3 regions of the Paenibacillus sp. FSL W7-1279 genome follow, and region 2 is predicted to be linked to each of the others. Evidence: predicted binding sites of a transcription regulator. Region 2 holds the regulator's gene; each other region holds the start of a gene.
The links. Region 2 encodes Rex, which represses fermentation and respiration genes when NADH is low (regulators of the CRP and FNR family bind a similar motif). Its sites were predicted from a motif close to TTGTGAAATATTTCACAA; they were not measured.

Region 1 (10,941 bases), 3.3 Mb from region 2:
AGCCGCGTGCTTGGCGGAGAAGTGCTGGGTACGCGCATCGTGCGGATGTAAATTGAGATTAGAGATTATAGACAGAGCGGCTTCAACGGAGAAGGTGGAATTGTTCTGGAGAAGCAGCGCGGTCGCCTTTGCCCTCGGGTTTTAACCGCTGCAACCATTTCAATAAAATTCTGTGGGCAACAGGGATCGGAGGAATGGTCCGAATTCGCAGTGCTGGTTAAGCATAAATGGATGCCTTAATCGGGAGATGTTCCAAACGTGAAACACGAAGCTATGCCAAATGCAAAGGAGTGTGTGAAGGTTATGGGGAAAGAAACAGCAGCAGGCGGTGTTACAGCAGCGAATGAAAGCTCGTTGTTCCAGACGTACGCCAGATATCCAATCGCCCTGGTCAAAGGGGAAGGCAGCTGGTTATGGGACGCTCAAGGCAACAAATATCTTGATTTTATGGCAGGCCTGGCGGTAACGAATCTCGGCCATGCCCCGGTAAAAGTGAAAGAGAAGCTGAAGGCCCAGCTGGATGAATTGTGGCATGTCTCGAACCTGTTCCACATTCCCGGTCAGGAAAAAGCAGCCGAGCTGCTGACAGCGAACACCTGCGCGGATGCGGTTTTCTTCTGCAACAGTGGGGCGGAAGCGAACGAAGCGGCCATTAAGCTGGCGCGCCGCTACCATCAGAAGGTGAAGGGAACGGGGCGCTACGAGGTCATTACGTTTACGCAGTCCTTCCATGGACGGACGCTGGCTACGCTGACGGCCACCGGCCAGGATAAGGTAAAGGAAGGGTTCCTTCCGCTTCCGGCAGGCTTCAAAAGCGTTCCGCTGCATGACCTTCCGGCACTGGAAGCGGCTGTTAACGACAACACCGCTGCGATCATGATCGAAATGGTGCAGGCGGAGGGCGGTGTGCATCCGGTAGAGCCGGAGTTCCTTCAAGCCGTCACCGAGCTGTGCAAGAAGCATGGACTGCTGCTGATCGTGGACGAGGTGCAGACGGGCATGGGCCGGACCGGGAAGCTGTTTGCGCATGAGCATTACGGCATTGAGCCGGATATCTTTACCGTGGCCAAAGGGCTTGGCTCCGGGTTCCCGGTCGGCGCGATGCTGGGTAAAACTTACTTGCGCGAAGCCTTCACGGCAGGAAGCCATGCGACAACGTTTGGCGGCACACCGATTGCGAGCGCCGTTATCCAGGCCACTATCGAAACGATGCTGGAGGACAATGTGCCGCAGCGTGCGGCCGAAGCCGGAGAATATTTGATGACGAAGCTGAATGAGAGCCTCGGTAGTCATCCCTTTGTGAAGGCGATCCGGGGTAAAGGTCTGCTGATCGGCATCGAATGCGTTGAGCCGGTTGGCGAGCTGGTGCTGAAAGGGCAGAGCCGCGGGCTGCTGTTCGTAACGGCAGGACCGAATGTGATCCGGCTGCTTCCGAATCTGTACGTCACTAAAGAAGAGATCGACCAGGCGGTATCGATTGTTACGGAACTTATACATGAGCATACGGCGGTTAGCCAAGCATAGAAGAATCGTGCAGTGACATTTTGGACAATAACAGCATGGTTAAGGAGGACTGGAGAATATGGCCACTAGCGGACAAGTGAAGGAATTAAGCCTGAAAGGGCGGGATATGATCGAGCTGGACGAATACTCGACGGAAGAGATTCAGTTCTTGCTTGATTCGGCAATTGAGATCAAACGCAAGCAGAAGAACGGCGAAGTCTATCAGCCGCTGAAAGGCAAGACGATCGGATTGATTTTTGAGAAGTCGTCCACGCGGACGCGGGTTTCATTCGAGGCTGGGATGTTCCAGCTGGGCGGACATGCACTCTTTTTAAGTAAAAACGATATTCAGCTCGGACGCGGCGAGCCGATCAGCGATACGGCTCAGGTGATGTCCCGTTATTTGGACGGCTTAATGATCCGTACCTTCGGGCACGACAACGTGGTCAACCTGGCGAAATATGCCTCCATTCCGGTTATCAACGGCCTGAGCGACATGGCGCATCCATGTCAGGTGCTGGCCGATTTGCAGACCGTGCTGGAGCACAAGGGTAAGCTGAAAGGTCTCAAAATGGCCTTTATCGGCGATGGCAACAATATGGCGCATTCGCTCCTAATTGGCGGCGCTAAGATGGGCATGCATGTGGCCGTAGCCAGTCCGAAGGGCTATGAGGCGGATGCCAGCATCGTGAAGCTGAGCGAGGAAATCGCGGCGCAAACGGGTGGCAAAATTACGATTACGCAAGACCCGATCGAAGCCGCGAAGGATGCGGACGTGATCTATACGGATGTATGGGCAAGCATGGGCTTTGAAGAGGAGCAGGCACAGCGGGAGGCTGCGTTTGCGGACTACCAGGTGAATGAGGAGCTTGTGAAGGCGGCGAAGCCGGATTACTTGTTCCTGCATTGCCTCCCGGCCCATCGGGGCGAAGAGGTCAGTGAAGGCGTGATCGACGGTGCCAACTCCGTCATTTTTGATCAGGCCGAGAACCGTCTCCATGCCCAGAAGGCTTTGATGGTTGCTTTGATGGCTTAGTGCAACTCGATTGCAGCGAACATTCTCTATGAAAATGCGTCAATGGACGTTATCTTTAGTATAATGAACGACAGGGTTGTTAGTAACAAAGAGAGGGAGTTTAACGATGGCAAAACAAAAAATCGTGCTGGCGTATTCCGGTGGCCTGGATACGTCCGTTATTCTGAAATGGCTGAAAGAAACTTACGATGCGGAGATCATTGCTTTCACGGCCGATATCGGCCAGAAGGAAGAGCTGGACGGACTTGAGGAAAAAGCGCTGGCGACCGGCGCCTCCAAAGTATACATCGATGATCTGCGCGACGAATTTGCAACGGATTTCATCTATCCGATGTTCCAGGCGGGTGCCATGTACGAAGGGCAGTACCTGCTCGGTACCAGCATCGCGCGTCCGTTGATTGCCAAACGCATGGTGGATATCGCTCGTGCCGAAGGCGCGACGGCGATTGCGCACGGCGCTACGGGCAAAGGGAACGACCAGGTTCGTTTTGAGCTTGGCGTAGCCGGCTTGGCACCGGACATTGAAGTAATCGCGCCTTGGCGCATCGAGGAGTTCCGTAACTCCTTCCCGGGTCGCGCAGAGATGATCGCTTACGCAGAAGCCCATGGCATTCCGGTGACGGCATCCGCGGCGAAATCCTACTCCATGGACCGCAACCTGCTCCATATTAGTTATGAGAGCGGCGTGCTGGAGGATCCTTGGTTCGATGCAAGCGCAGAGGACAGCAAGGATATGTACCTGCTCAGCGTATCGCCTGAGGATGCGCCGGACGAGGCGGAATACCTCGAGCTTACGTTTGAGCAAGGGAATGTTGTTGCGCTGAACGGCGAAACGATGAGCCCGCTGCAAGTGATGGAGAAGCTGAACGAGCTGGGCGGCAAGCACGGCATCGGTCGCGTGGATATGGTGGAGAACCGTTTCGTAGGCATGAAGAGCCGCGGTGTCTACGAGACGCCGGGTGGAACGATCCTGTTCACCGCTCATCGCAAAATGGAATCCATCACGATGGACCGCGAAGTGATGAACCTGCGCGACAGCCTGATTACCCGTTACAGCACCTTGGTTTATAACGGTTTCTGGTTTGCGCCGGAACGTCTGGCACTGCAGGCCCTGGTAACCGAGAGCCAGAAGAACGTATCCGGTACGGTGCGCGTGAAGCTGTATAAAGGCAACATTATCGGCGCAGGCGTAAAGAGTCCGGTTAGTCTGTACAACCCGGATATCGCTACGATGGAAGCCGATCCAACGCAAGCTTATGATCAGGGCGATGCGACCGGCTTTATCCGCTTGAACGCACTGCGTTTGAAAGTGGCAACCGGCGTGAACCAGAATCAATAAGTTTACAATAATGAACAGGCTGAAGGCCGTTTTCATGCAAGGGAGCTCCGTTGATTCTCGCGTAACCGGGATCAATGGGACTTCTTAAGCGGGAAGCGGCCCTCTGCCTTAAACAGAGAGGGGCAAGTGTTGTGAGCAAGTTATGGGGCGGACGCTTTACGAAGCAGACCAACGCATTGGTAGAGGAATATACGGCATCCATCGGTTTTGATAAGCAGCTGGCTGAGGAGGATATCCAGGGAAGCCTTGCGCATGTGTCCATGCTGGGCAAATGCGGCATCGTGCCGGCCGAAGACGTGGAGACGATCAAGGCTGGCTTGAACAAGGTGCTGGAGCGCATCCGTGAGGGCAGCATCGAGTTCTCCGTTTCGGATGAGGATATCCATATGAACATCGAGAAGAATCTGATCGAGGAAATCGGACCTGTCGGCGGCAAGCTCCACACAGGACGCAGCCGTAACGATCAAGTGGCTACGGATATGCATCTGTATTTGCGTAACCGCGTGGTGGCGCTGACCGGCATGCTGCATGAGCTGCAAACCGCATTAATCGGGCAAGCCAAGGATAACCTGGACACAATTATTCCGGGGTATACGCATCTGCAGCGTGCTCAGCCGATTCTGTTTGCGCATCATCTGATGGCTTACGTGTCCATGTTCCAGCGGGATATCGACCGTCTGATCGACAGCTATAAGCGCATTAATGTGTTGCCGCTCGGGGCAGGCGCGCTAGCGGGGACGACGTTCCCGATCGACCGCCATTTCGTGGCGGAGCAGCTTGGGTTTGACGGCGTTTACGAGAACAGTCTGGATGCGGTCAGCGACCGCGACTTCATTCTGGAATTCCTCTCGGATGCTTCCATCATCATGATGCACTTGTCCCGCTTGAGCGAGGAGCTGGTGCTCTGGAGCAGCACAGAGTTCAACTTCATCGAGCTGGATGATGCGTTCTGTACGGGCAGCAGCATAATGCCGCAGAAGAAGAATCCGGATGTACCAGAGCTGGTCCGCGGCAAAACCGGTCGTGTATATGGCAACCTGATGGGTCTGCTCACCGTGCTGAAGTCGCTGCCGCTTGCTTATAACAAGGATATGCAGGAAGATAAAGAGGGCATGTTCGATACCGTGGCTACACTGGAAGGCGCATTGCAGCTGTTTGCTCCGATGATTGCCACGATGAAGGTCAACAAAGGCCGCATGCGTGAAGCGGTGAATACCGACTTCTCCAACGCAACCGACATCGCGGACTTCCTGGTTGGCAAAGGACTTCCTTTCCGTCAAGCGCATGAAGTGATCGGCAAGACCGTATTGTACTGCATCCAGAACAACAAGTATCTGCTGGACCTGACGCTGGATGAGTTCAAGCAGTTCTCGGAGCTGTTCGACGACTCCATTTATGGTGTGCTTCAACCCGAGACGGTAGTCAATGCGCGTAACGTTTACGGCGGCACGGCAACCGAGCAGGTGAAGGCGGCCATTGACCGCAGCGTGCGGACGCTTCAGGTTACGGAAGAATGGCTGGGTCTCCGTCAAGGGAATGTAGAGTAACGATACAGAAATCGCAAGCGTGAAAAAATAGAGGTGGACCGGCAAACGCTACATTTGCCGATCCACCTTTTTTAAGATATCAAAAAAGTATGAACGAATCGCAGGGGCGGTGTCCTCCATTGCATGCGGATAAACCGAACAGCGGGACAACTGCTGCCCGTAGGATGGGCATGCATATCTGGATTCATCAGGCTTTCAACGGAAGCCACTTCAGCACATCCTGAATGTGAGTATCCCAATATCCCCAATCATGGCCGCCTGGGCCTTCCAGATAGGTGAGATCGAGGGAGGTTTCTTCGCAGGCCTTGCGGAACGCTTGATTGTCTTCATAGAGGAAGTCTTCGGTTCCGCAGCATTGATAAAGCAGCGGCTTAGGCCCCTCTGATCGATCGACTTCCTGAAGCAGCCACAGCAGGTCGTTGTCGGTGCCGGTAATATCTTGATCTCCGTAGACTAATTGATGTTCAAACAAGGCCTCATTCCTCCGGACATGACCCGCCATATCGAGCGCGCCCGACAAACTGGCAGCTGCGGCAAAGGCTTCGGGACAGCGAAGGGCCAGCTTGAATGCCCCGTACCCGCCCATGGACAAGCCGGCGACGAAGTTATCTTCTCGCGCGTGGGATAACGGGAAGAAGGAACGGGCAATGGCCGGCAGCTCCTGGCTGATGAAGGTCCAGTATTTGCCGCCGTATTCCATGTCCGTATAGAAGCTGCGGTGCACCTGCGGCATAACGACGGCAATGCCCATCTCGGCCACATAGCGTTCGATGGAGGTTCTGCGCAGCCAGATGGAATCGTCGTCGGACAGGCCGTGCAGCAGGAAGAGCGTCGGATGCAGCCCTTTTTTGGCATGATTGGTCATACCAATCTGCGAAGAGGTTTGCTGAGGGAGAATAACGGTCATGGACGTGCTGAGACCGAGTACCTCCGAGTAGAAGTGACATTGCATAAGAGCCATGTTATGTATCCCCTTTCACTTTTGTAAATGTGAATCGAAAAGACGAGTCTATTTAAATCATATCACAATCCTCGGGGATATAAAGGCGGCTCGGGCCGGAATCGAAATGGATAGGATAAGCTGCATACTTCATCTCGGTCTTGAGACCGAGGCGAAGTTCAGCCATCGGGCTGTTCTATGATTAGCGGGGTTGTGGTATCTTAGAGGGAGATTATGGCTCCACCCTGGTGGAGGATGGACTTTTATTTAAGGTAATTGTTGTGATGAAGCCGTTTAGATATAGATAGTGATTACTTTGTGATATGGAGGATACTCATGATACCACGTGACGACAAGCTATCCGATCTGAAGATTACGGGCACCGGAAGTTCAAGCGGCGGCCAATACGACAAGGTACGCATTGACGGTGCCGGGCAAATAAATGGAGATCTGGAGTGCCGGGAATTGATAGGCAATGGAACGATGAGCGTCAATGGCGCCGTCGCTGCGCGTACGATTCGCGTGAACGGTTCGGGAACCATTAAGGGGGCCGTGGAGTCTGAGGAGCTGAATGTTGCCGGCAGCCTGAGCTTGAAAGAAGGATTGCGCAGCAGATCCATCTACATCGGGGGGCATTGCAGCGTTCACGGAGATTCCGAATCGAAGAAGCTTGAGGTTACCGGAAACTTGAGAAGCCATGGTGATGTGCGGAGTGAATCCGCCACGTTCCAGGGAGGCTTTAAGATCGATGGCCGCCTGCATGTTGGAACAGCGGATATCCGAGTATTGGGTCGCTGCCTTGCACAGGAAATCGTTGGAGACCGGATCACGATTCGCAAAAAAGGGAAGCGGCTCTGGGAAATGCTGTCCTTGTCTTTAAGGGGAACGCGCCTGGAGGCTCGTATTATTGAAGGCGACGTCCTTGATCTCGAGTATGTCGAAGCTGATATCGTCCGCGGTAATCGGGTGATCCTAGGCAAAGGTTGCGAGATTCGGCAAGTGGAGTACAGAGATGAACTGTCACAGCATCCGGAAGCCGAGGTCAGAGCGTCCAGGCGGTTTTAAGGGTGGAAACCATCCCCGCGTTCAGGCCTTAGGCCGAACAGGTGGAATATACCGAGGCCTTCAGCGCAGATGCCATGGCAGAAGTCGGGACCTTTTATAAAATCGATGTCTTATACTAAATAGCGGAAAGGCAAACAGCCCGGATTCGCGGTTCTATTCGCGAATCCGGGCTGTTCCATGTTTCTACTATGTTCGGTATGACCAATGGGAAATCCACAAGGGCTTTCGCCGCAGAACGGAACCGATAGAGTAGACGTCGATGTTTTCAATGCTATCTCCAGGTTTAGGGTGCGCTGATACCGTCCTCAACCACTTCCTCTTTCGGTGTGTCATTCGCTTCCGGCAGTTGGACCTCGCTTGTCGGATTGATGGCAACGATGCTGTTCTGGGGGCGATAGGTATCCTTGGATATTTTAACCTTCTCTACAACCTTGCCGTTTACTTTCTTGGTTCGGTAGGTTTCAACCACATAGCCTGGCTTCCCGTTCTGAACCACCTGCTTGAGTCCTGGCGGCAGCGAGTTATTGTGAATGACCTTCTCTGGTGACGGCAAGGTTTCAACGGTGGTGGACACAAGCTCATATTCCGTGTTTTCCGGGAAGGTGCCAAACATCTTCAACGTTAAATTACCGTGCGATACTTCCGATAAAATAAGCAGATGCTTGCCTGTGTTGTTTCGGAAACGGAAATTGATCGCCCCTTCCGCGAAGGTGGCATCCTGCCCCTTGGGCAGGTAGCTGACCGGAAGGGAATGATTCCGCCTTTCGGTGATCTCCAGTCCGATCAGTAGGGCGGCATGATACACCGTGCTGGATACCTGGCAGATTCCGCCGCCGATGCCGGGGACCAGCTTGCCGTTCACGATGACAGGAGCTTCTTCAAAACCGTATTCCTTTTTCGCGGTATCAATAATATGAGCATAATTGAATTCATCGCCGGGCTTCAGAATCATGCCGTCTACGGATTTGGCAGCAGCGGTCACGTTATGAACGCGTCCAGGCCCGCTGGATCCGAGACTGGTGGAGAATTCAACGATTTTGCGCTCAATCCCGTCATCCTGCAGCGATTTTACGGTAACGGGGGGCTTTTGACGGATGAGAGGCAGCGAAACCGTAATGATCTCATCGGGATTCGGCTCGGTGAAGTGAGACTCATTCGGAAGCACAGCGCCGAACCCTTCATAGAATGCGGGCCAATCAATACGGTATGCTGTTTTCTCCGGAGTGTACCGGACAACATCATCTTGGGATATGCTCCGTACCGCATTGACGGGTTCCCCGAAGCGTTCCTTTTGCCACTCTTCGCTCAGCCTCTCTTTTAACACATCGCGATCCCAGTCCGTGGATATATGCCATTCCTGCTGAAAGTTACGCCGGTATAGAACTTGATCCCATAGTGATCCTTCGGACAACCTGGCGATAGCCTCCTGAAAATCGGCTGCGTTGAATTGAACTCCGGCCTCTCGGAGAGTGAAGCTTTCCGTGTGTCCCTTAAGCGCGTCCGATTGCAGCTCCACCTTCAGCGCTGTCATCGCCTGCAGCCGTTGATCCAGCTCTGACAGCACCTCGTCTGATGGTTTACCGCCTACCTGCCAACCGGAGAGAACAACCCCCTTCGGGAGTTCCTTCTGGTTCACGTACATCGTCAATAGACCGAAGCCGACGGAGAGGAGAAGACCGAAACTGATGACAATGATGAGACCAAGATGAATTTTTTTCATTCGAAACCACCTTCTTAACTTCGTATTGGCCGCAGTTCATGCACTTGTTCATGTATATGTCACGGTGGGCTTAAACTTTCGGGTACTCAAAAGGTAACAAATTTGTTACAATAGACGATGTCGTGAGGATTTTTCATGGATTTTAAAGGAATTCGATGGAAACTGTCGAAAGTATAATGGCTAATTAAGGATTGGGAAGTGATGAAGTGATCGAAATGCAGGACGTATGGAAGACCTATCCGAACGGCGCTCATGCGCTTCAGGGAGTTTCCGTCAAAATCAATCGAAATGAATTCGTCTATGTTGTCGGACCATCAGGTGCGGGCAAATCGACGTTTATGAAACTTATCTATAGAGAAGAAGTTCCTACCAAGGGTCAAATTTCCGTTAACGGATTTAATATCGGGAAGCTGCAACAGCGCAAAATCCCCTATGTTCGCCGAAATATCGGGGTTATTTTTCAAGACTATCGTCTGCTGCCCAAGCTGACTGCTTACGAAAATGTAGCTTTTGCCATGGAGGTTATTGAAGCGCCGCCGCGTCTCATCAAGAGACGGGTCATGGAGGTGCTGGAGCTTGTGGGTCTGAAAGCCAAGGCGAACCGCGAACCTTCCCAGCTCTCCGGCGGGGAGCAGCAGCGGATCGCAATCGCCAGAGCGATTGTGAACAACCCCGCCGTCATTATTGCGGACGAGCCTACAGGTAATCTGGATCCGGAAACCTCGTGGGGCATCATGCAGCTGCTGGATGAGATCAATTTCAGGGGAACCACTATCGTAATGGCTACCCACAACAGGGATATCGTGAACACCATGCGCAAACGCGTTCTTGCGATTGAGCACGGACAGATCGTCCGTGACCAGCAGAGAGGAGATTACGGGTATGAATTTTAGAACCTTCTTGCGGCACTTGCGGGAAGGGGCGAAGAGCGTTTTCCGGAACGGATGGATGTCGGTCGCATCCGTCACTTCCATCGTGGTGTCTTTGTTTATACTCGGCGTTTTCATGCTGTTAGTCATGAATGTGAACGCTTTAGCCGATAAAGCAGATAGCAATGTGCAAATCAATACGTACTTAAATCTCAACGTGGATGAGAAGCTGCGCGAGACCATTAAGGGTGAACTCGAGGCCATGCCGGAGGTCAGCGCCATCAAGTTCGTGTCCAAGGAAGAGGGCATGAAGGAGCTTGAGGAAAGCCTGGGCTCCGAATGGGTGGAAGGCTTCAGCGAGGCGGACCAGAATCCCCTACCGGATGCATTCGAAGTTTCCGTTATTGAACCGACCACGGTCGGTTTTGTTGCCGACAAGATTACGGCCCTGAACAAGAAGTATACGGAGGAGCCGATCCTGCGTGTCAAGTATGGGGAAGGCACGGTAGAAACCCTGTTCAAGATTACGAAGACGGTACGGAATATCGGCTTTATTTTCGTAGCGGGACTCGGCTTGATGTCCATGTTCTTGATCTCGAACACCATTCGGGTTACGATTTTGGCCCGTCGCCGCGAGATCGGCATTATGAAGCTTGTCGGCGCGACCAACAACTTCATTCGCTGGCCGTTCTTCGTGGAGGGCGCCATGATCGGCCTGATGGGCTCCATTGTGACGGTCACGCTGTTGTTTGTAGGCTACAACCGCCTGTACGCCGCATCGCAAACGGATTTGACGTTAGCCCAAAGTTTAATCCCTCTAGGCGATTTGTGGCTGCCGATCGGCACCATTGTTGTTGGGCTGGGCATTGTCATTGGCATCTGGGGAAGCACCATGTCGATACGTAAATTTTTGAAAGTATAA
Region 2 (10,941 bases):
ATTGGTTGGGCACAATGTCGCTTTTGATTTTAACTTTTTGCAAAATGCACTCGATCGCTGCGGCTATTTACCGTTCAGCGGCCGAATTCTAGATACGATGCACTTCTTAAAAATATGTTTTCCCTCGCTTCCTTCTTATCAGCTTGGGATGGTGTCCTCTCATTTCGGCCTGGAGCATGACCGTCCGCATCAGGCGGACAGCGATGCACTTGCCACAGCCTATGCGCTGCTGAAATGCCTGGAGGAGATCGATGAGCTTCCTCTGCTTACCGTGCAGCGGTTAAGCGACCTGTTTGCCGACGAGGACAGCGACTTGGCCTGGTTCTTTGACGGCATCCGTGCCGACAGGGAGCTCCAGGCAGTACAAGCCGGAGACACCCATACGTACTATCGTCAATTCGCCCTAGCTGTTGACGATTGGAACGATATAACGCCTGCCAGGGATGAGACGGAGCCTAATCCCTTGGCTGATGTAAGCTTTGAGCAATACATGAATGATGTCCGTGAACGTCTAAAGGAAACGCTGCCTCATTACGAGAGCAGGGATGCCCAGGACATGATGTTCCAGGAAGTGATGCAGGCACTCGATAACAATAAACATTTATTGATCGAAGCCGGCACGGGAACAGGCAAATCTCTCGGGTATTTGCTGCCGTCGATTTATCAAAGCGTGAAGCAGGAACAGAAGGTTATGGTGAGCACGCATACGATCAACCTTCAAGAACAGCTGCGTGACCGGGATATTCCCCTGCTCACCCAGGTTGTTCCTTTTCCTTTTAAAGCGGCTATTTTCAAGGGAAGAGGCCATTATTTGTGTTTGAGAAAATTTGAACATAAAATAAATAGAAGAGATTTTCATTCCCCGAAGGAAGATGTGATCACCGCAGCGCAAATGCTGGTTTGGTTGACCCAGACGGAGAACGGGGATGATGAGGAGCTGAACCTTGGCGGCCGTGGAGGGGATTTCTGGGAAACCATCTCCAGCGATTCGGATTCCTGCCTGGGCCGTGCCTGCCCATGGTTCCGCAAATGCTATTATCACAGGGCCAAACATGAGGCGGGCATCGCGGATGTTGTCATTACGAACCATTCGAAGCTGTTCACCGACGTGAAAGCGAATCACCAGCTGCTTCCGAGTTATGAGCGTCTCGTCATCGATGAAGCGCATCATCTGGAGGACGTCGCGGGCAAGCACCTTGGCTTGCAGATGAAATATTTTTCGGTTGTCCATACGTTGACCCGTATGTACAAAGACAGCCGAAGCGGTCAGCTTCCGGCTCTTCGCCAGCTGCTGCAAGCGTCGTCCCATGAGAAGGCTGTCGAGTGGTCTTCCATCATCGACCGGATTTATCCGGATCTGATCACCGTCAAAGAGAATTGGGACCGGCTCAGCGACCAATTGTTCGGACTGCTTCCGGAGCGCGGAGACGCGACTCCGGGGGATGCCGGACAATTCTCGCTTCGCTTATCGCCTCTGAAAAAGCCGAAGGATTGGAATTCGCTGGCCGAGCTGGAGCATCAAATTCATCTGGCGCTCGGCGATGTCGTTCGCAAGGGTGACAAGCTGATTGCCGAAATGAAGGAAGATCTGGACGACTACAGCGCGGACAGTCTGTTAACAGACCTATCGGGTCTATTTAAGGACCTGGCCGCACACCGCGAGGACCTGAGGACCTTCATGTCCCTGAATGATGAGGGCACGGTATACTGGATGGAGGCGAACGGCAACTTCCGCGGCAAATCGCTGCAGCTTTATGCGGTGCCTGTCGACGTCAGCACCCATTTAAAGGAATTGTTTTTTGACAAAAAACAAAGCGTGATCCTGACATCGGCGACCTTGTCGGTGGACAAATCGTTTCAGTTCATGATCGAGAATTTGGGTCTTCAGGAAGCGGCAGATAGCGGCAACCTGAACACGGTCCTGCTGCCGTCCCCGTTTAATTACAGGGAGCAGGCTCTCCTTGTTGTGCCGCGCGATTTTCCGAGCGTGAAGGGCTCGGTCGGGGATGCACTCTTTGTGAATACACTTGTGCAATCATTGGCTGATACGGCCATCGCAACGCATGGTCGCATGCTTGTCCTGTTCACCTCGTACCGCATGCTGCGTCAGGTGCATGAGCCCTTGAAGGAGGCGCTGGGATCCAGCGATATTACGGTACTGGGACAAGGGATGGACGGAACCAGCCGTACCAAGTTAATCCGGAGATTCCAGGATAGCAGCGCTTCGGTTCTGCTGGGCACCAGCTCCTTCTGGGAAGGAGTAGATATACCCGGTGAGGCGCTCACCTGCCTTGCCATCGTCCGGCTGCCGTTCCAGCCGCCGAATCACCCTCTGGTCGAAGCCAAGAGCGAGCTTCTGCAGCAGCAGAAGAAGAACCCGTTCATGAAGCTTTCGGTTCCGCAAGCGGTCATTCGCTTCAAACAGGGATTTGGCCGACTGGTACGGACCGCGCAGGATAAGGGGATTGTCATCGTTTACGATACTCGGGTCATTGAATCCTATTACGGGAAGTATTTCTTATATTCCTTGCCTGGACCGAAGATGGAGCACATGCCGACAGAGGGGATCGTTCCCCGAATTTCGAAATGGCTGCAGGAAGAGGCAGGCATAGGGAACCAAGCTGAATAAAGTGAAACCATGAACGAGCACAAACAAATGTAGTTATTAACCTATTATTAGGGGGAGCATGCATGAAATCGGAAAAAATTTCGGAAGCCGTGGTCCGCAGATTACCTGTATACTTGCGCTATTTGAATGAGCTTCAGAAAAGGGAGGTCTCCACGGTTTCCTCCCAGGAACTGGGGCAGAAACTGGACCTCAATCCTGCTCAAATTCGTAAGGACCTAGCGTATTTCGGTGATTTTGGACGGAAAGGGATCGGATATGACGTATCTTATCTGATCGAGAAAATTCGCCAGATTCTAAAGCTGGACCAGAAGATCAATGTCGCATTGATTGGGGCCGGTAATCTTGGACATGCATTATCGAATTACAATGCATTTCTGAAGGACAATATGAAGATTGTGGCGGTTTTCGATTCGTATTCTCCCAAAGTTGGTATGAAAATTAACAATTTGGTCGTACAGCCGATGGAGGAACTGGAGAAGACGGTTCATGAGTACGGCATTCGTATCGGGATTATCACCGTTCCGGATTTTGAGGCGCAGAATGTAGCGAATCAACTTATCGCGGCAGGCATCGAGGCTATCCTGAATTTTGCGCCGACCATCCTGAAAGCTCCACCCCATATCCGGATTCATACGGCAGATTTTACTACGGATTTGCAGAGTTTGGCCTATTATTTGGATAACGGCAAGGAGGATGCAGCACATGACGACAACGAAGTGGATGGTTAAAAACGGAACGTTCGTGGTACTAGAGGAAGGCAGATCCGTGTTACGCGGATATATGGTCGTGGAGAACGACCGGATCACTTACCTGGGTGAAGAAGAGCCGACTGTCCAAGAGGGAACAGAAATCATCGACGGAACCCATCTGTTTTTCCTGCCTGGATTGGTGAATACGCACGGACATGCGGCCATGTCGCTTCTTCGCGGGTATGGCGACGATCTGGCACTGCAAGTATGGCTTCAGGAAAAAATGTGGCCGATGGAAGCCAAATTCACGGCCGACGATGTATACTGGGGAACCTCACTCTCCGTGCTAGAGATGATCAAAGGCGGAACCACGACATTTGTGGATATGTATGATCATATGGATCAGGTTGCAAAGGTGGTGGAGGACTCAGGCATGCGCGGCGTTCTGACGCGCGGTGTCATCGGATTATGTCCGCCTGAGGTGCAGCAGCAGAAGCTGGAAGAGGCGGTTGCATTCGCGAAAGACTGGCATGGTCAGGCTGACGGTAGAATTACGACGATGATCTCACCGCATGCACCCTATACGTGCCCGCCGGATTTCATCGAAAAATTCGTGCAAGCGTCACATGATTTGAATCTGCCTTTGCATACGCATATGTCCGAAACGGAAACGGAAGTAGCTCAGAACGTAAATGACTACGGACTTCGCCCTGTTGCCCATCTAGAGAAGCTTGGCATGTTCTCCCGTCCAACGCTGCTTGCGCATGCCGTCCATCTGACCGATGAAGAAATCGAAATTCTGGCCAAACATCAAGTTATGGTTTCGCATAATCCAGGCAGCAATTTGAAGCTTGCCAGCGGCATCGCTCGCGTGCCTGCACTGCTGAAAGCCGGGGTCACCGTGTCTTTGGGTACCGATGGACCTGCCAGCAATAATAATCTGGATATGTTTGAAGAGATGCGGCTGGCCGCACTGATCCATAAAGGAGTAAGCGGGGATCCAACCGCGATTCCAGCATCCGAAGCGCTTCGGATGGGTACAGAATATGGAGCCAAGTCAGCCTTCCTTACGGATATTGGTACGCTTGCGGTAGGCATGAAGGCAGATATGATCGCACTGAACACGGATCAGGCGCACTTCCTTCCGAAGACGGATTACATTTCTCATGCTATCTACTCCGCCAGTGCGAAGGATGTAGAGCATGTATGGGTTGACGGCAAGCAGGTAGTGAAGAATGGCGCGAGTCTCACTCTCGATGAGGAACGTATCCGCCGGGAAGCGCAGCGTGCCTTTGAGCGTCTTACAACCCTCTAGGGAATAATCAAGGGGAGCGAGGAAGACGGATTTGAAGAAAAAAACGAAGTGGATATTGCTGAGTGTATCCGGGGTGCTGCTGTTACTGCTTGGTTTACAGCTCTATTATTCATATGTGATGAAAGATGCTTGGAATGAAGAAAGAATGGCAATTGCTGCCGCCAAACAGCATGGCCAATTGGTTACGTCCGGGAAGACCTATAAATCGGTGTGGGGCGAGGACAATAACTATTGGGTGATAAGCGGGAAGGATCAGGACAATCAAGATCGTATGGTATGGGTGAAATTTACGGATGACAACGTACCTGTTGAAGGTGCCGACGCTGTCCAATCCGTTTTGTTGAATACGGGGTTGTCAGAAGACCAGATGCGGGAGCAGATTTATAACGAATTGTCTGGCGCAGAAATTAAGCGGCTGCTGCCTGGAATGTATGAGGGCGAGTATGCCTGGCAGCTGCAGTATGAACACAACGGTCAGCGCGGTTATCGGTTTTATCGTTTTCAAGACGGTAACACCATCGGTAATGACATTATTCTTCCAAATCAATAAATAAGAAGTAGAGAGGGGCCCTTTAATATTCGCGGGTTCCTCTCTTATTTTCTCTATAATTGTAAGCGTATTCAGAAATAATATGGAAAAACTGTTCTAAATATTTTCACAGACATGCATGAAAAAGTATATAAGATGTGATATACTCATACTTGTACAAAATGAGTATATAAACTACATGCATCCCTATATATCGTTGTTATATGTATTGTTGTGTTGCAACATGACAGACAAAATTTCATACTGAAATGAAGGAGGAACTTCATGAAACTACGCATTGTACCTATCGTGCTGACTGTCGTGATCTCAGCATCGGTTCTCTTTGGCGGATGGTTTCTGTATCGGCAGATGGCTTTGCAAAATCCGCTGGCCAATGTTGTGTCACAATATGACGGCGTGAAGGATTCACATATAGATATTAAACAGAATACCGTTACTTTGAATCTTGATTTGGCTCCGGATACCAATTTGCAAGGCTTGGTCCAGCATATTAAGAAGGAAGGCAAGTCTGTGATTGGCAATCGGGAATTGAAAATCCAGGTGGAGGATCATTCCTCGGAAGCACTGGATCAATGGTGGGAGAAGGCGATGCTGTCAGTCGCTGAAGCGATGGATAATAAGCAGTATACCGATATTCAATCATCGCTCGAGCAGCTTGCTGCCCAGTCTCCGAATTTGAAAGCAAAAGCAACGATTGATGACACCAACGTCTATGTCAGCTTGTCAGACGGCAAGTCTGGTAAATTTATAATCTTGCCGCGTCAGTCTGGCAACATGGAGGTGTGGAATCATGCCTAAATTAGCTAAAGAAATCATGTTAGGCTTTATTCCGGTTTTGCTGGTATTCCTTGTGTTTGTCGGCGTGAACATCGTGCCCTTGCTCATCGCTGCAGCACTTGTAGGCGGCTTGTTGTTTATCGCGAAGATGAAGGGCGGCATCGCTGTAGGCGCAGCGAATGAGCGGAAGCGGAAAAAGAGCGGACCTGCCAAGCTGACGTTCGAAGAAATCGGCGGGCAGGATAATGCCAAGCAAGAGCTGCGTGAAGCACTGGATTTTCTGATTCGTCATGAAGACATTAAGAAATTCGGGATTCGTCCATTGAAGGGCATTCTTCTCACCGGGCCTCCGGGAACAGGGAAAACGTTGATGGCTAAAGCCGCTGCCCATTACACCGATTCGATCTTTGTCGCTGCATCCGGCAGTGAATTTGTTGAGATGTATGTCGGTGTTGGTGCAGGGCGCATCCGGGATTTGTTCAAGGATGCCCGTAACCGTGCGGCAAAGGAAAACAAGCAAAACGCCATTATCTTCATCGATGAGATCGATGTCATTGGCGGTAAACGCGAAGGCGGCCAGCAGCGCGAGTACGACCAGACGCTGAATCAGCTGCTAACCGAGATGGATGGCATCTATTCGCAGGATACTCCTCGTATTCTGGTAATTGCCGCGACAAACCGGAAAGAAATGCTGGATAGCGCACTGCTGCGTCCAGGGCGTTTCGACCGTCACATTCAGGTCGATCTGCCGGATAAGAAGGGACGCACTCATATTTTGAATCTGCATGCGGGCAATAAGCCGCTGCATGAAGATGTCGACTTGGAGAAAATCGCCGAAGAAGCATACGGCTTCTCGGGCGCACAACTCGAGAGCGTCATGAATGAAGCGGCCATTTACACGATGCGCGAGAACGAACAGTTTATCCATCAGCGTCATTTGTCCATGGCGATTGACAAGGTAATGATGGGTGAGCGTTCCGACCGTGAATCGAATTTGGAAGAGAAGAAGCGCGTTGCCATACATGAATTGGGACATGCAATTATGGCAGAGCTTGTGCGTCCCGGCAGTGTGAAGCAAGTTGCACTCAGCCCGCGTGGTAAAGCGCTAGGTTATGTTCGTCATAATCCGCAGGAGGAACAATATCTATACACGAAAACCTTCCTGGAAGAGCAAATTATGATCGCGCTTGGCGGTGCGGCCGCCGAAGAGATCTTTTACGGAGGCCGAAGCACAGGCTCAAGCAATGACTTTGAGCAATCGCTGAACATCGTGGAGACGATGATGAAGTCAGGTTTGACGTCGCTGGGCATTGTTAACATGAACATGGTAACAACTGAAGAGTTAATGAAAGAGAATAATGTGATTTTGGAAGAGTTAATGAACCGCACCAAGAATCTCTTGGAACAGAAACGGCCAATATTCGACAATTCACTTGATATCCTGTTGAAGGAAGAAATTCTCTCGGGGGAACAATTTCGTTGTCAATTTCGTGAAAACGCGCTTTTACCAGCATAAATTGTTATGCTGGTTATTTTTTTTTACTTTTTTGTCGTGCTAAGATATTATTATACTTTGTGCTCTGAAAATGTATTTTTCGACAAATGGGGTACAATAAAGTATAGAGATAAGGAAAGGGTGGAGTAGAAACCATGTACTTCAAAAAAATCGGCGTCGTAGGCGGCGGGACTATGGGGCAGGGCATTGCGGAGATGCTGGCAGCCAAAGGTCTTGACGTACTGCTCGTAGAGAAAACTCCAGAGAAACTGGACTATTCATACCGAATGATCGAGACCAGTCTAGATAAACAATTGGAGAAGTGGGGAATTACCCAGGCAGAGAAGAAATTGATACTGAACCGGATTCAAAAAGTAACTCATTTTGCCGAGCTTAGCACCTGCGATATGGTGATTGAGACCATTATAGAGGACTTGGAAGCGAAGAAAGAGGTCTTTACACAGCTTGATCAAGTATGTCCGAGCCATGTGATATTAGCAAGTAATACATCCACGCTTAGTTTGACGGAGCTCGCCAGCTCTACCAAATATCCTGAGCGTGTTATTGGCATGCACTTCATTCATCCTGTTTCCAAGGTAGACCTTGTTGAAATCATCCGCGGTCTGAAAACTTCCGATCATACGTTTACGGAAACGAAGCGTTTTGTTGAAGAAGTTTCGGATAAAAAAGGCATCATGGTATATGAGTCTCCAGGTTTCGTTACAACCCGCATGATTACCCTCATGATCAATGAAGCGATGCACTTGCTGCAAGAGGGCGTGGCTTCGGCGGAGGATATCGATGACGCAATGAGAATCGGATATAACTTCCAGCATGGACCGCTTGAGATGGCCGACCGTTTCGGTTTGGATTCCATTCTCGCTGCGCTGGAGCGCATGTTCCGCGAGTACGGCGAACTGAAATACCGTCCATCGATTGTCTTGAAGAAACTGGTCCGCGCAGGGCAACTGGGCGTTAAAACCGGAGAAGGCTTTTTCAAGTACGATAAGGATGGTGATCGGGTATGAATATTCTCGTAATTAATGCAGGGAGTTCTTCACTGAAGTATCAACTGTACAACATGACGGATGAATCCGTGCTGGCAAAGGGCTTGGTCGAACGGATCGGCATGGATTCCTCGATTCTGACGCATAAGCCGACGGGAAAACAGGATGTAACCGAAGTCAGCGAAATTCTGGAGCATACCACGGCCATCCGCAAAGTGCTGGGCATGCTCACGAACGAGGAGCACGGCGTGATCGATTCCATCGACAGCATTCAGGCTGTTGGACACCGCGTCGTGCACGGCGGGGAGTCTTTTAAAGAATCCGCGCTCGTTGACAGTGACGCCAAAGCGGAAATCCGCCGCTTGTTCGATTTGGCTCCGCTTCACAATCCTGCATCGATGATGGGGATTAAGGCAGCAGAAACCAATATGCCGGGCGTCCCGCAGGTCGTTGTATTTGATACGGCGTTCCATCAGACGATGCCGGAGAAATCATACCTGTACGCTATTCCGAGAGTACTTTATAATAAATATAAAGTACGTCGTTACGGTGCGCACGGCACGTCCCATGCCTATGTCAGCCAGGCAGCGGCAGAATTTCTGAACCGACCGCTGGAGGATCTGAAGATCATAACCTGCCATATCGGTAACGGTGCTTCCCTGACAGCAGTAAAAGGCGGGAAATCCATCGATACCTCCATGGGGATGACCCCGCTGGAAGGGCTCATGATGGGTACGCGTAGCGGTGATTTGGACCCTGCAATCGTACCGTTTGTCATGAATAAGGAAGAGCTGACCGTCAATGAAGTGAACTCCATGCTGAACAAGCACAGCGGCTTGCTGGCGATTTCCGGAATCAGCAGTGATATGCGTGAGATTACGGAAGGCATGGAAAAAGGCGATCCGAACTCCACATTGGCCTTTGAAATGTATGAGTATCGCCTTCGTAAATACATCGGATCTTACGCTGCCGTCATGAATGGCGTGGATGTCATTGTATTTACTGCGGGCGTCGGCGAGAATTCGGTCGTTCTTCGTCAAAGAGTGCTTGAGCAGCTTACCTATCTCGGAGTAGAATTGGATGAGGAGCTGAACAGCATTCGTTCCGGCGAGCCGCGCCGTATTTCTGCGGCAAATTCGAAGGTCGAGGTACTAGTGATCCCTACCAACGAAGAACTGGTTATTGCTCGGGATACGCATCGTATCGTACAAGCTTCCAACCGTTAAATAGTAGTGATATAAGGGAGAGATTTAAGCATGGCCACCAAAAGTGTGATTCGTAACGTCAACCAGCATGTCGGCGAGACCGTCACGATCGGCGCCTGGATCAACAACAAGCGTTCCAGCGGCAAGATCCAATTCCTGCAGCTTCGCGATGGATCCGGATATATCCAGGGTGTTGTTGTGAAGAGCGAAGTATCCGAACAGGTATGGGATGACGCGAAAAGCCTGACACAGGAAAGCTCGTTGTACGTGACGGGTGTTATACGTGAAGAGCCGCGGAGCCAATCGGGTTACGAGATGACGGTTACCGGCATTGAGATCATACATCTTACGGAAAACTATCCGATTACGCCTAAAGAGCATGGCGTCGATTACTTAATGGACCATCGTCATCTGTGGCTTCGCACCCAGAAACAACGTGCGATCATGGTAATCCGTGCTGAAATTATCCGCGCGGTTCAAGATTACTTTGATTCCAACGGATTTACGCTGGTGGATCCGCCGATTTTGACCCCAACTTCCGCGGAGGGTACAACGAATCTGTTCCACACGAAGTATTTTGATGAAGATGCTTATTTGACCCAGAGTGGGCAGTTATACATGGAAGCTGCCGCTATGGCGCTCGGTAAGGTATACTCTTTCGGTCCGACGTTCCGTGCCGAGAAGTCCAAAACTCGCCGTCACCTGATCGAGTTCTGGATGATTGAGCCTGAGATGGCCTTCACGGACCATGAGGAGAGCCTTCAGGTACAGGAGCAGTTCATTAGTCATGTGGTGCAGTCCGTGGTTAAAAACTGCCGCCAGGAGCTTGAAACGATCGGTCGCGATATTTCGAAGCTGGAGGCGATCCAGGCACCATTCCCGCGGATCACGTACGATGAGGCCATTGAATTCCTGCATACGCAAGATTTTGATATTCCTTGGGGTGAGGATTTTGGCGCGCCTCATGAAACGGCCATTGCCGAGAAGTATGACAAGCCGGTCTTTATTACCCATTACCCGGCGGGAATCAAGGCTTTCTACATGAAGCCGGATCCGAATCGTCCGGAAGTCGTTCTGTGTGCGGATATGATCGCTCCGGAAGGTTATGGCGAGATTATTGGCGGATCGCAGCGGATCGACGATCCGCAGCTGCTTGAAGAGCGCTTCAAGGAGCATGATCTGTCGATGGAAACCTATCAATGGTATATGGATTTGCGTAAATACGGCACCGTTCCTCATTCCGGCTTCGGTCTAGGTCTTGAGCGTACCGTTGC
Region 3 (10,941 bases), 1.5 Mb from region 2:
TTTGTAGTATGATTAGGGAGGCACTCTAAAATAAAGGGGAGAACGCAGCTAGTAATTAACTCTACTGAATGAGAGTATGCAGAGGAGTACATCGCCTCTTAAGAGATGGATCGGATGAATCACCATTACATGTAGAACGGAGCTTTCTTATGTTTGAAAAATTAAAGTCCTTGTTCAAATCTTCTGATAAGCCCAAGAAAAAGTCGCCTCAACAAAGGAATAAAGCTAAAACATCAGGAAACAACGCCAAACCAAAGGTTCAACCTACTCGTATTGGTGAACTGGGTGAGCATAAGATTAATATTCAACTTGATCAACTCCCCAAGGGAAGTAAGTATGTAAGTGATTTAATGGTGACGAATTCGAAGTCCCGTACGGGTTACTCGCAGATCGACCATGTGGTAATTACGTCGCAAGGATTGTTTGTCATCGAGACGAAGAACTATACGGGAGAGATTAAGGGAACAAGAGAGAATAAGTCATGGACGGTAAGTAACCGGTTTAAAATGTATAATCCCTTTATGCAAAATTACGGCCATATTCAAGCGATTAAAGGTTTGCTCCCTGACTACCAAAAGAGTCGGTTCATCTCACTGGTTTCCTTTACGATGCGCTGTAGATTCAGCGTAGATCCGGAGCTGAGAAAAATCCAATCGGACGAACTGATTGTGTACGATGTTGAGCTTTCCGAATATATTCAGCGCAAGATGAATCGGATTCAAGCGGAGAAGGTGGATACCGTTTTATCGGAATCTGATATTCAGAAAATCTATCAATCCTTGATTGAGGCGAACATCACTGATCCGAAGATTCGGGCTGAGCATGTGGAAAAGGCGGGGAGTGCTGGGAAGGGGAAATAACTGTTCAGGATGTAAAGCCATTGCTCAATTTTCGTAACCAACCTATCGCAAGGATAGTTTTATATTATTTATAGCTATGATATCGCACTTGAAAGAGGTAATAGAGGAATGATAATAGATGAGATAAACCAAAGGATTAAGAACAGTGTTGCAAATCAAGTATATGTTAAAGGAAAAGAGACTCGCTATTACATCTTGACCTTTAAATATAGCGAGAACCATTATGGAGTTAAGCTTTTAGATCATCACAAGGAGGTTGAATCGGCTGATATTAACGGCAGGTTGGATGCCGCTAAGAAAGCTGGCATGAGAATGCTTCACCGTCACTTTTCCAGTGCTAGAATTTCGGATATAACCATGGTTCACTATAAAGATGATCGTCCAAACGGAGTGGCTTGGCAAAAAGATAGTGATGAAGTATTACTTGATCTTTTAACAAAGGTAAAGTCAACGGATATAAATAATGAATTTAATTGGATTGGAGGTAAGTCTGACGATATGAATAAAACTGTTGCAAAAAACCGGATCCTTTATGGCCCTCCCGGTACTGGAAAGACCTACAGTGTTATTACTCAAGCATTAAAAATTCTTAATCCAGATGTAGATTCTGATTTAATTACTGATCCAGCAAGACGTGATGAGGCTGTTCAATTGTATAACCGGTACATTGAAAGCAATCAAGTCGTGTTTTGTACATTTCATCAGTCATACAGCTACGAGGACTTCGTAGAAGGTATTCGTTTTGTGAAGGAATCCGAAGGATATGAGGTCCGGGATGGCGTGTTCAAGCGAATTTGTAATGCAGCTAGAGCTGTAGTAACCAATAGAAGGCATACATATGATTTTGATCTAAGCACTACGAATTTTCATAAAATATCGTTGGGTAACACGAAGGATGCCAATGATGATATTTATGATTATTGCATACAGAACAATCAGATTGCTATGGGTTGGGGGAATCAAGTTGATTATAGTCTGTGCAGCAATAAGGACGAAATTCGTGAAAAATATTTTGAGTTTGCTAATGATGAAAGGAAATTTGGCATAGATGCGGTTGACCGGTTCAAACATGGAATTGATATTGACGATATCGTTATCGTTTCCAACGGTAACATTAAAGCTCGAGCGATCGGGAAGGTCACTGGCGAATATGAATATGACGAGGCAGGAGTCATTGAATATCATCACTTTCGGAGCGTAGAGTGGCTATGGGTCAGTAAAGATGATGCTGACATCGTTCCAGTAGATCGGATTCTGATTGATAAGATATTTTCACAGCAGGCGATTTATATGCTGGCAAAGGAAAATTTGAATATTGGGAGCCTTCGAGAGTTAATTACCGGCAGAAATGAACAGGGAACTGGTGAATCCCAGTTTGTTATCGTGATTGATGAGATAAACCGTGGTAATATTTCTAAAATATTTGGTGAACTAATTACGCTTATTGAACCGGATAAGCGCCTAGGACAAAAAAATGAAATATCCGTTACATTGCCTTATTCAGGCTCCAAATTCACCGTTCCTTCTAATGTTCATATTCTTGGTACAATGAATACGGCCGATCGTTCCATCGCATTGCTTGATACTGCACTTCGAAGACGGTTTGAATTTATCGAGATGATACCCGCTTATGATTTGCTGCCATCAGATGTTGAAGGCTTGGATGTACGACATCTGCTTCAAACGTTGAACGACCGAATCGAATATTTATATGATCGAGATCATGTTATTGGACATGCTTACTTTATTACTGAGGAACCAACACTAGACTTCTATATTAGCGTAATGCAACAAAGAATCATTCCATTGTTGCAGGAGTATTTTTATGATAACTGGGAATCTATTGAGCTTGTGTTAGGTGGAGCCGGAAAGAACGAAAAGGATACGGATTTTTTGCTTATAAAGAAAACAGTCTCTGCTAAGCAATTATTTGTCCACACATCTAAACTGCCAGAGTATGAGAAAACTCGTTATGTCGTACAAACGAATCCAACACTGAAGGCATTGACTCGCATTTATAAACAGAATGGAAATGCTGATAAGCAGGAAGCAGTCGAATGAAGCATTTTGCTGTAACGGAATACTACGGTTCAATTCCCATATCCGATTATGATAGCGATGCCTTATCTACATTACAGGCGGATGAACTATCCAGTTATATATCAATGAATCGTTTGGATCAGGATCTGATCCGAATATCAAGGAAGAGTGTTACTTTCATTAATTATGTTGGCTTCATTCAATTATCATCTTGCTCTATTGAAATCCTTCCGAAAGTATCTAGCAATGAACCCTCACAATCACGACGGGTACTATTGCATATGCTGGAACGAACAGGTCACCTAGATATTCACGAGAGCCAGATTGGGCAAATTGAATATGAAAAAATGAACTTGTTTGAAATTCTTGCCTCGCTTTTTACAGAAAAGGTTCTTAGAGAGCTAACACGAGGGGTTCTTCGAACGTACATTACTCAGCAAGATGAACTGAACACTGTGCGAGGTAGAATTGATACAACCTCACAAATGAAGCGTGCTCATCTTAAATCGACAGCAGTTAGTTGTATTTTTGATGAATTCCATCCTGATCACATACTGAATCGAATTCTGAAAGCTGCACTAAGAAAGATTATGATGCAGTCGAATCAATTGAATACTCGTAAACGGGCTGGTCACGCCATGATGTATCTAGATGAAGTGACTGATTCCATTGACCAGAGAATTTTCCGTTCGGTTATTTATTTTGATCGTAACAATCGTAGATACGAAGCGTGCTATCGACTTGCCATGCTCTTATTGTCACAGTCTGCTCCAACACCACAAAAAGGAAATAAAGCCGCAAGTTCAATTTTATTTAAGATGAATGACCTGTTTGAAAGTTACATAGCGCATCTGGTCCGAAAGTTAACATCTCATGTTGTTATAAAAGATCGTTCGTATAAACTGTTAATCAAGGAGAGTACTGATCGAGGTGTTTTTCAATTAGAACCTGACTTATTGATCTCTGGAACCCATGGCCCGTCTATGATTATAGATACAAAGTGGAAAGTGATTGATAGCTCGTATAGTCGCCATGGTGTGAAAAGGGAAGACTTTTATCAGATGTATGCCTATCTGACTCGCTATGAGCATGTTGAGACTGTTATTTTGCTCTATCCTAATCACGATGGAATCAATCGGACAGATGACTCACCGTTGGAGTCATGGTATGTAGAGGGGCGATCAGATAAAAGATTGCTTGTTTACGCTATTAACTATGAGGATGAAAGTATTGCACTGCTAGAGTTAAAGTCAATAATGAAAGGTTATTTAGCTTAGGGTCTATTTATGATATGTTAGCACAGGAAATGAGGGCTTATTTATGAAAGGCAAATTCTCTACAATGGCATTATTGCTCAGCTTCGCAGTTTTCTTTGCGTTTACGGGTGATGTCTCTGCTGCAGTAAAGAAACCGAAGGACAGCCTTGCTGCAAAGTATCCTAATGAAGTAGTTAAGATCGTCAAAACCGATGACATTAACAATGACAAGAAAAAAGAATCGTTTATACTCACTGAGTCAGGTAATTTTTATCTGATTAACGCAAAGGGACATGTTGTTTTGATTAATACTGGCATTGTAAGTGATGAAAGCTTTGAACCACCGACGATCCAAGTGTTTGCCGTATCGAAGAATGAGAAACATGTGGCTGTTACGTACTCTTATTTCCCCTCAAATACACAACTCTATGTATATCGACTTCAGCATGGGACCTTGAGTAAAGCTCTTCAATTAATGGGGGATCAGGGAGTTTACATTGATTCAAAAGGTAAAGTACATCAGTACTGGAAGAACCACAGAATCGAAGGCGGCTGGGATCTGGCAGAGGGAATATTCACCTGGAATACAAAGACCAATAAATACAAAGGTTCAGGAAAATACGTGCGACAGAGTTAATCCTATGGAAATATAGGGCATATGGAATGTTGCGCACTGTTAATCAGGAAAGCCTAAGGCGAAGCCCTTGGGCTCTTTCTGTTTTATTACTAAAGCATATCAAAAAATTCCCGTGCAACTACTTCTCCATCTATTTGTCGAATTATCTCTTCACGATACCCTGTCTGCTATCGTGGTCGCTCCGATTGTAAAGAGGATATTGGAAAGTTTTGTCGAATAGTTCTAAATAACTACATACACATATCAGAAGGGGGTCAAAAGAAGTGAAACAGGACACTAGAACTACTGCATTCAATCAGCCCAATAGGACAACGCCCGCCCAAGCTAACAGGACCGTTAGCAGTAAATCTAGGGCGGCTAGTCCTCAAGTAAACAGGACAGCAATCAATAAAGTGGGGGGAGCGGATGGTCCTTCTGGTAACACGAGTAAAACAACAAAAGCCGCCATGAAGAATCAGCCAAAGGATAGACTAGGGCAAGCTGTAGTATCATTAATATTCGGTATATTCGGAATATTATTTTTCATAGTAGGAATGTTAAAGTTGGGCTTTGATTCCGAGTACAGCTACATGCCTTCGACAGGTACTATGGCCACAATTCTCTTTGCTTTTATACTTAGTGTTGTAGGTTTTTTCTTAGGTATTATTGCAAGAAAATCTTCTAAAGGAAGAGGTATGGCGATAGCGGGAATTACCCTAACAACATTACCCGTTGTCGTCATGATAATAATTATTGGCGCGGGACTGGTACTAGTCTATAGGCAGTGGTAAGGTGGGTTAAATTTTGATACACCCCGTCAATTATTGAACGGACTATCTATCTACATATGACTAAAGGGTTGATAGAACGGAGAATTTTGATATGCAGGGGCGAATAGGCTCCTGTAATTTGTTATCACTGTCAACTCGTCCCATGTGGAGTGCTGCGCATTGTTAGTGCATTAGGTGTAGAACGCAATTAAAGTCATCTCAAAGCCTATGGTCGTGTTAAAGCCTAAAGTTGTGTTACAAGCCGGGCGAAATTCAGGTAGCCACTCCTGTGTTTCCTCGGTTTTTTTATTGAATCCTTCCCCCTTCATTTTTCCATAGTCTTTCTTCTGTTTTTGTGGAATTAATTTAGAAAATGGAAATAAAGTAAGATAATAGTACAACAAAAACCTGTGGCATGTCTCATGGGAGCGCTACAGATAAATAAAGAGACAAGGAGGTTTGAAAATGACTAATAAAAGGTTTCCTTTTAAGCCCTTATCACTTTTGGTAGTTTTAGCAGTATTTCTATCCACATTTTGCGCAGCCTTACCGTCAGTAAACGCAGCCGCTAGAGGAGCATGGGCTCCAAATACCGCATATGCAGTAAATGACACAGTAACCTATAGTGGAAGCACTTATACCTGTCTTCAGGCACATACTTCTCTCGTAGGTTGGGAACCGTCCAATGTTCCTGCTTTATGGCAGAAAGGCGGAAGCGGTGGAACTACGCCACCAACCACTCCACCGACAACGAACGGAGTAACATTCTATGCAGATATAAACTATGGAGGAAAAGCAGTGACACTCGGGATAGGCAATTATACACTGTCTCAGTTGAACGCAAACGGAATTCCGAATGACTGGATGTCGTCTCTTAAGGTTCCAAGCGGTTGGACGGTTGAAGTATATGAGAATGATAATTTTGGAGGAACCAAGTGGACCTTTACTTCAGATTCTTCCTGGGTTGGCAGCACGATCAATGACAAAATGTCATCGGTCAAGATTTATACGGGTTCACCACCTCCTACAGTAACTAAGCCTGCCGAGGTTCCAAGCCATATATGGACATATGTCATGAATGCGGACAATGCCTATGGGAAAGGCGGAGATTTTGCTTTATTGTTAAGTGCTGTTATCAAAAAGGAAAGCAGCTTTGGAGCAGGTTTACCAGGTAGTCCATCGGCCGGCGACGGATTGATGCAGGTAGAACCAAACACACGCAATGCGTATTTATCTCAATTCAGCTCAAAATTTGGCCGTGCGTATAATCATAGCAGTGAACAAGATCAGGTATATCTGGGTGCGTTAATTTTAAATGAGAAGATTACGAAGTTTGGAAATATCTACAACGGATTATTGCATTACAACGGTGGAGATAACTGGTATCCGGGAGCTACGGATTCTTATGGCCGTCCTATTCTGGCAGATCAATATGCAGATGCAGTTTATGCTACTTACAAGGGCTATGGTGGTAAGAATTAAGGTGTTTCATTGATAGGTGAATTGAAAAATAGCGACGTGGAAGGATTTCCTTGTTGAGTGGAAGCGACTTATTTAATTGAAAGGGCATGAGCTACCAAGCAGATCATTGCTTGCATAACCCATGCCCTTTTTTCTTTATCAGGTTTTCTTCGACTACTAATTAGGCGCCAAGGAACATGTTCATATCATCTTCCACATTGGTAATGCCGCCGATCCCGAAGTTTTCGACGAGGACTTTGGCAACGTTAGGCGACAGGAATGCAGGGAGCGTAGGGCCCAGATGAATATTTTTGACGCCAAGATATAGCAGGGCAAGCAGCACGATCACCGCTTTTTGCTCATACCAGGCAATGTTATAGGAAATCGGCAGATCATTAATATCCTCAAGGCCGAATATTTCCTTCAGCTTCAATGCAATCACGACCAGGGAGTAAGAATCATTGCATTGACCAGCGTCCAGGACCCGCGGAATACCGCCGATTTCACCTAGATCTAGTTTATTGTATTTGTATTTGGCACAGCCTGCCGTTAGAATGACCGTGTCTGTTGGAAGCTCAGCTGCAAAATCGGTGTAATAGTTGCGGGATTTCATCCGTCCGTCGCAGCCGGCCATGACGAAGAAACGGCGGATCGCCCCGGATTTCACGGCATCGACGACTTGATCGGCCACGTTCATCACTGCGGCATGAGCGAAACCGCCGATGATCTCACCAGTCTCAAGTTCGGTTGGAGCTGGGTATCCTTTCGCTTGCTCGATCAGTGCGGAGAAGTCTTTGGGAGCACCGTCTGTTCCTTCTGGAATATGGCGGACACCCGGAAACCCCGTGTTGCCTGTTGTATAGATACGGTCCTTATAACTGTCTTTCGGTGGAACGATACAGTTGGTCGTCATTAATATCGGGCCGTTAAAGGCTGCGAATTCGCTATTCTGCTTCCACCACGCATTCCCGTAATTGCCTACAAAATGCTCATATTTCTTGAAGGCCGGATAATAGTGGGCAGGCAGCATTTCACTGTGCGTGTACACGTCCACGCCGGTTCCTTCCGTCTGCTTCAGCAGCTCCTCCAAATCCTTCAGATCATGGCCGCTGATGAGAATGCCGGGCCGGTTTCTTACCCCGATATTGACCTTCGTAATTTCCGGATTTCCATAAACCGAGGTGTTCGCTTCATCCAGCATCGCCATGGCGTTTACGCCGTATTTACCGGTTTCCATCGTCAGAGTTACCAGATCCTGCACTTCAAGGCTGTCGTCAAGGGTGGCGGCAAGTGCGCGGCGCATAAAACGGTTTAATTCGTTATCATCCTTCTCCAGATGAAGCGCGTGGTACGTATAAGCAGCCATCCCCTTCAAGCCGTAAGTAATCAATTCGCGCAGCGAGCGGATGTCTTCATTGCGGGTCGAGAGGACACCCACCGTACGTGCTTTTTCATCAAAAGCAGCTTCGTTATCCGCCTGCCAGACGGCAGCATCAGGGAGATTGGCGGTTCCTTCCGGATATTGTTCGTTATAATAGGTGCGCACCTCGCCGCGGAGCTCGATCGCTTCCCGGATTCTTCCCACAAAAACCTCGCGGTCAAAGTTGGCGTTCGTAATCGTTGCAAACAAGGAGTCCATCATAAACAGTGATACGCGCTGTTCAAGCTCCTCCGGCAGCCGGACATCCAGACTGAGAAAAGAGATACCTTTTAACAGATAAATCAGCAAATCCTGCAGGTTTGCCACATCATGCGGTTTGCCGCATACTCCGACAATGGTGCAGCCTGTTCCCTTGGATGCTTCCTGACATTGAAAGCAGAACATGGACGGCTGATGCTCTAAGGTCTCTTGGGCGTTGTTATTCATTATTTTCTCCTCCAATTTCGTGATTTTTTGCCTAAAGGTCAGTATAAAATTGCCTCGCAATTGGACTGTTGAAGACAGTATACTTCGCTCCCACAACCGACATAGTGATTGGAATCACAATTTTTTTGAGTTGTGAGTATAATCACAAACCCGGTCCTCTTCTTCTTTTAAACTGGAATTAATGACCTAAGAAGAAATGAGGAGAGAACATGTCGATTTTACCTCAAAAGAATGAACTGGGATTTTTCGAGATTCGTCTCGAATCCATCGGCGGGCTTGGCGCCAATCTGGCGGGAAAAATGCTGGCCGAAGCCGGGGTGACCGGCTCCGGACTTAACGGTTCGAATTTTTCCAGCTATGGTTCGGAGAAAAAAGGGTCGCCCGTGAAGAGTTTCGTAAGGTTCTGTGATCCCGAGGTGGAAATCCGCGATCACAGTCCCATTGAGCAGCCGCATGTCGTCGGTGTATTTCATGAAGCATTGTATAAGACGATCGATGTCATAAGCGGATTACAGCCCGATGGAACGGTGCTTGTGAATACGGCGCGAGCCCTATCCGAAGTGGCCGTTGATCTGAACATGACGCAGGGAACGCTGGCCGTAGTTGATGCGCTGAAGATTTCCGTTGAGGAAAAAACCAAAGTGAATACGGCCATGCTGGGGGCTTTGTTCCGGATTTGTAGCTTCCTAAACCCGGACGATATGCGGCAGGTGATCCGCACAACATTTGAGAAAAAGCTGCCCCACCTCGTGGAACCGAATGTGCGGACTTTTGACAGAGGATATAACGAAGTTCAGTTCCTTTCCTTGGGAAATGGCTCAGAGCTTATAGACAAAATTTCCTTCGCAAGACCGCAGCCGATGCTTGGATATGAAACGCAGGAGCTGGGCGGGATTCTGAACGTTACGGCGAACAGTGTCCTGAAGGATCTTAGCGGCTCCCGGCAGGGATATTTGCCAGAGTACAAGATCGAGGACTGCATTCACTGTGCCGCCTGCGATACGGTATGTCCGGATTTCTGCATCGTGTGGGAGAAGAAACCGGATAAGCGCGGGAATATGCAGATGTTTATGAGAGGTATCGATTATCAGTATTGCAAAGGCTGCTTGAAGTGTATCGAAGCTTGTCCGACCACCGCTTTAGCTGCCATGTTAGAAGAGCCGCATTATGCGGAGCAGCACCGTGTGCCGCAATCATTTCCCTATATAACCGCGGAGGGAGTCCGATCATGAATATGCAAATTCAAGAAACAACAACGGAGAACAAGCCGGCGGCTGCTCAAACGGCAGTCTTCGAATCGGGCAACGAAATGGCTGCCATGGCGGCTGCCCAGATTAACTATCACATTATGGGTTATTTTCCGATTACACCTTCTACGGAAATCGCCCAATATCTTGACATGATGCGTACACGCGGCGAACATGACATCAAGCTGATTCCAGCTGACGGTGAACATGGATCGGCGGGGATTTGCTACGGTGCGGCCGCAGCCGGAGCACGGGTGTTCAATGCTACCAGCGCGAACGGTTTCCTGTATATGATCGAACAGCTTCCTGTGCAGGCGGGCACACGTTTCCCGATGGTCATGAATCTGGTGACGCGTGCGGTTAGCGGACCGCTGGATATTCGCGGTGACCATTCGGATCTTTACTACGGCCTGAATACCGGCTGGGTGATTTTGACCGCCCGTTCACCGCAGGCCGTGTATGACATGAATATCATGGCGCTGCGTATCGCCGAACATGAAGACGTACGCCTGCCGGTCATTGTAGCTTATGACGGATTCTTCACATCGCACCAGAAACGCCGGGTACACATATTTACGAACCGGGAAATCGTTCAGGCGTTTGTAGGGGAAATGGCACCTGAATATCCACATGTACTGGACGAGAACAACCCGATCGTTGTTGGGGCTTATATGAACGGCGACGATTTGATGAACAACCACTACCAACAGTCAAACGCCATGTACCGTGCGGGCAAGGTATTCAAGGAAGTGGCAGAGGAATACGCAGCTTTATCCGGAAGATCCTATTCGCCGCTTGATCTGTATCGCATGGAAGACGCAGAG

Region 1: the regulator Rex is predicted to act here: its motif matches at 6,437-6,454, upstream of MKY82_RS31260 (polymer-forming cytoskeletal protein).
Region 3: the regulator Rex is predicted to act here: its motif matches at 9,001-9,018, upstream of hcp (hydroxylamine reductase).

The regions. Positions count from the first base shown of each region.
Region 1 is NZ_CP150215.1:6,879,120-6,890,060, reverse strand. Features, by position in the region: gene argB (acetylglutamate kinase) at 1-51, shown strand, start outside; gene MKY82_RS31285 (acetylornithine transaminase) at 304-1,524, shown strand; gene argF (ornithine carbamoyltransferase) at 1,583-2,539, shown strand; gene MKY82_RS31275 (argininosuccinate synthase) at 2,646-3,878, shown strand; gene argH (argininosuccinate lyase) at 4,010-5,425, shown strand; gene MKY82_RS31265 (alpha/beta hydrolase family protein) at 5,613-6,386, opposite strand; gene MKY82_RS31260 (polymer-forming cytoskeletal protein) at 6,702-7,430, shown strand; gene MKY82_RS31255 (VanW family protein) at 7,714-9,150, opposite strand; gene ftsE (cell division ATP-binding protein FtsE) at 9,357-10,043, shown strand; gene ftsX (permease-like cell division protein FtsX) at 10,033-10,941, shown strand.
Region 2 is NZ_CP150215.1:2,694,768-2,705,708, forward strand. Features, by position in the region: gene dinG (ATP-dependent DNA helicase DinG) at 1-2,629, shown strand, start outside; gene MKY82_RS11930 (redox-sensing transcriptional repressor Rex) at 2,692-3,357, shown strand; gene MKY82_RS11935 (amidohydrolase) at 3,332-4,633, shown strand; gene MKY82_RS11940 (DUF5590 domain-containing protein) at 4,665-5,183, shown strand; gene MKY82_RS11945 (hypothetical protein) at 5,448-5,981, shown strand; gene MKY82_RS11950 (AAA family ATPase) at 5,974-7,476, shown strand; gene MKY82_RS11955 (3-hydroxyacyl-CoA dehydrogenase NAD-binding domain-containing protein) at 7,611-8,483, shown strand; gene MKY82_RS11960 (acetate kinase) at 8,480-9,688, shown strand; gene asnS (asparagine--tRNA ligase) at 9,719-10,941, shown strand, end outside.
Region 3 is NZ_CP150215.1:1,229,011-1,239,951, forward strand. Features, by position in the region: gene MKY82_RS05215 (nuclease-related domain-containing protein) at 150-860, shown strand; gene MKY82_RS05220 (AAA family ATPase) at 969-2,921, shown strand; gene MKY82_RS05225 (McrC family protein) at 2,918-4,177, shown strand; gene MKY82_RS05230 (hypothetical protein) at 4,221-4,793, shown strand; gene MKY82_RS05235 (DUF4190 domain-containing protein) at 5,057-5,563, shown strand; gene MKY82_RS05240 (carbohydrate-binding protein) at 6,008-7,024, shown strand; gene hcp (hydroxylamine reductase) at 7,185-8,870, opposite strand; gene MKY82_RS05250 (2-oxoacid:acceptor oxidoreductase family protein) at 9,080-10,102, shown strand; gene MKY82_RS05255 (thiamine pyrophosphate-dependent enzyme) at 10,105-10,941, shown strand, end outside.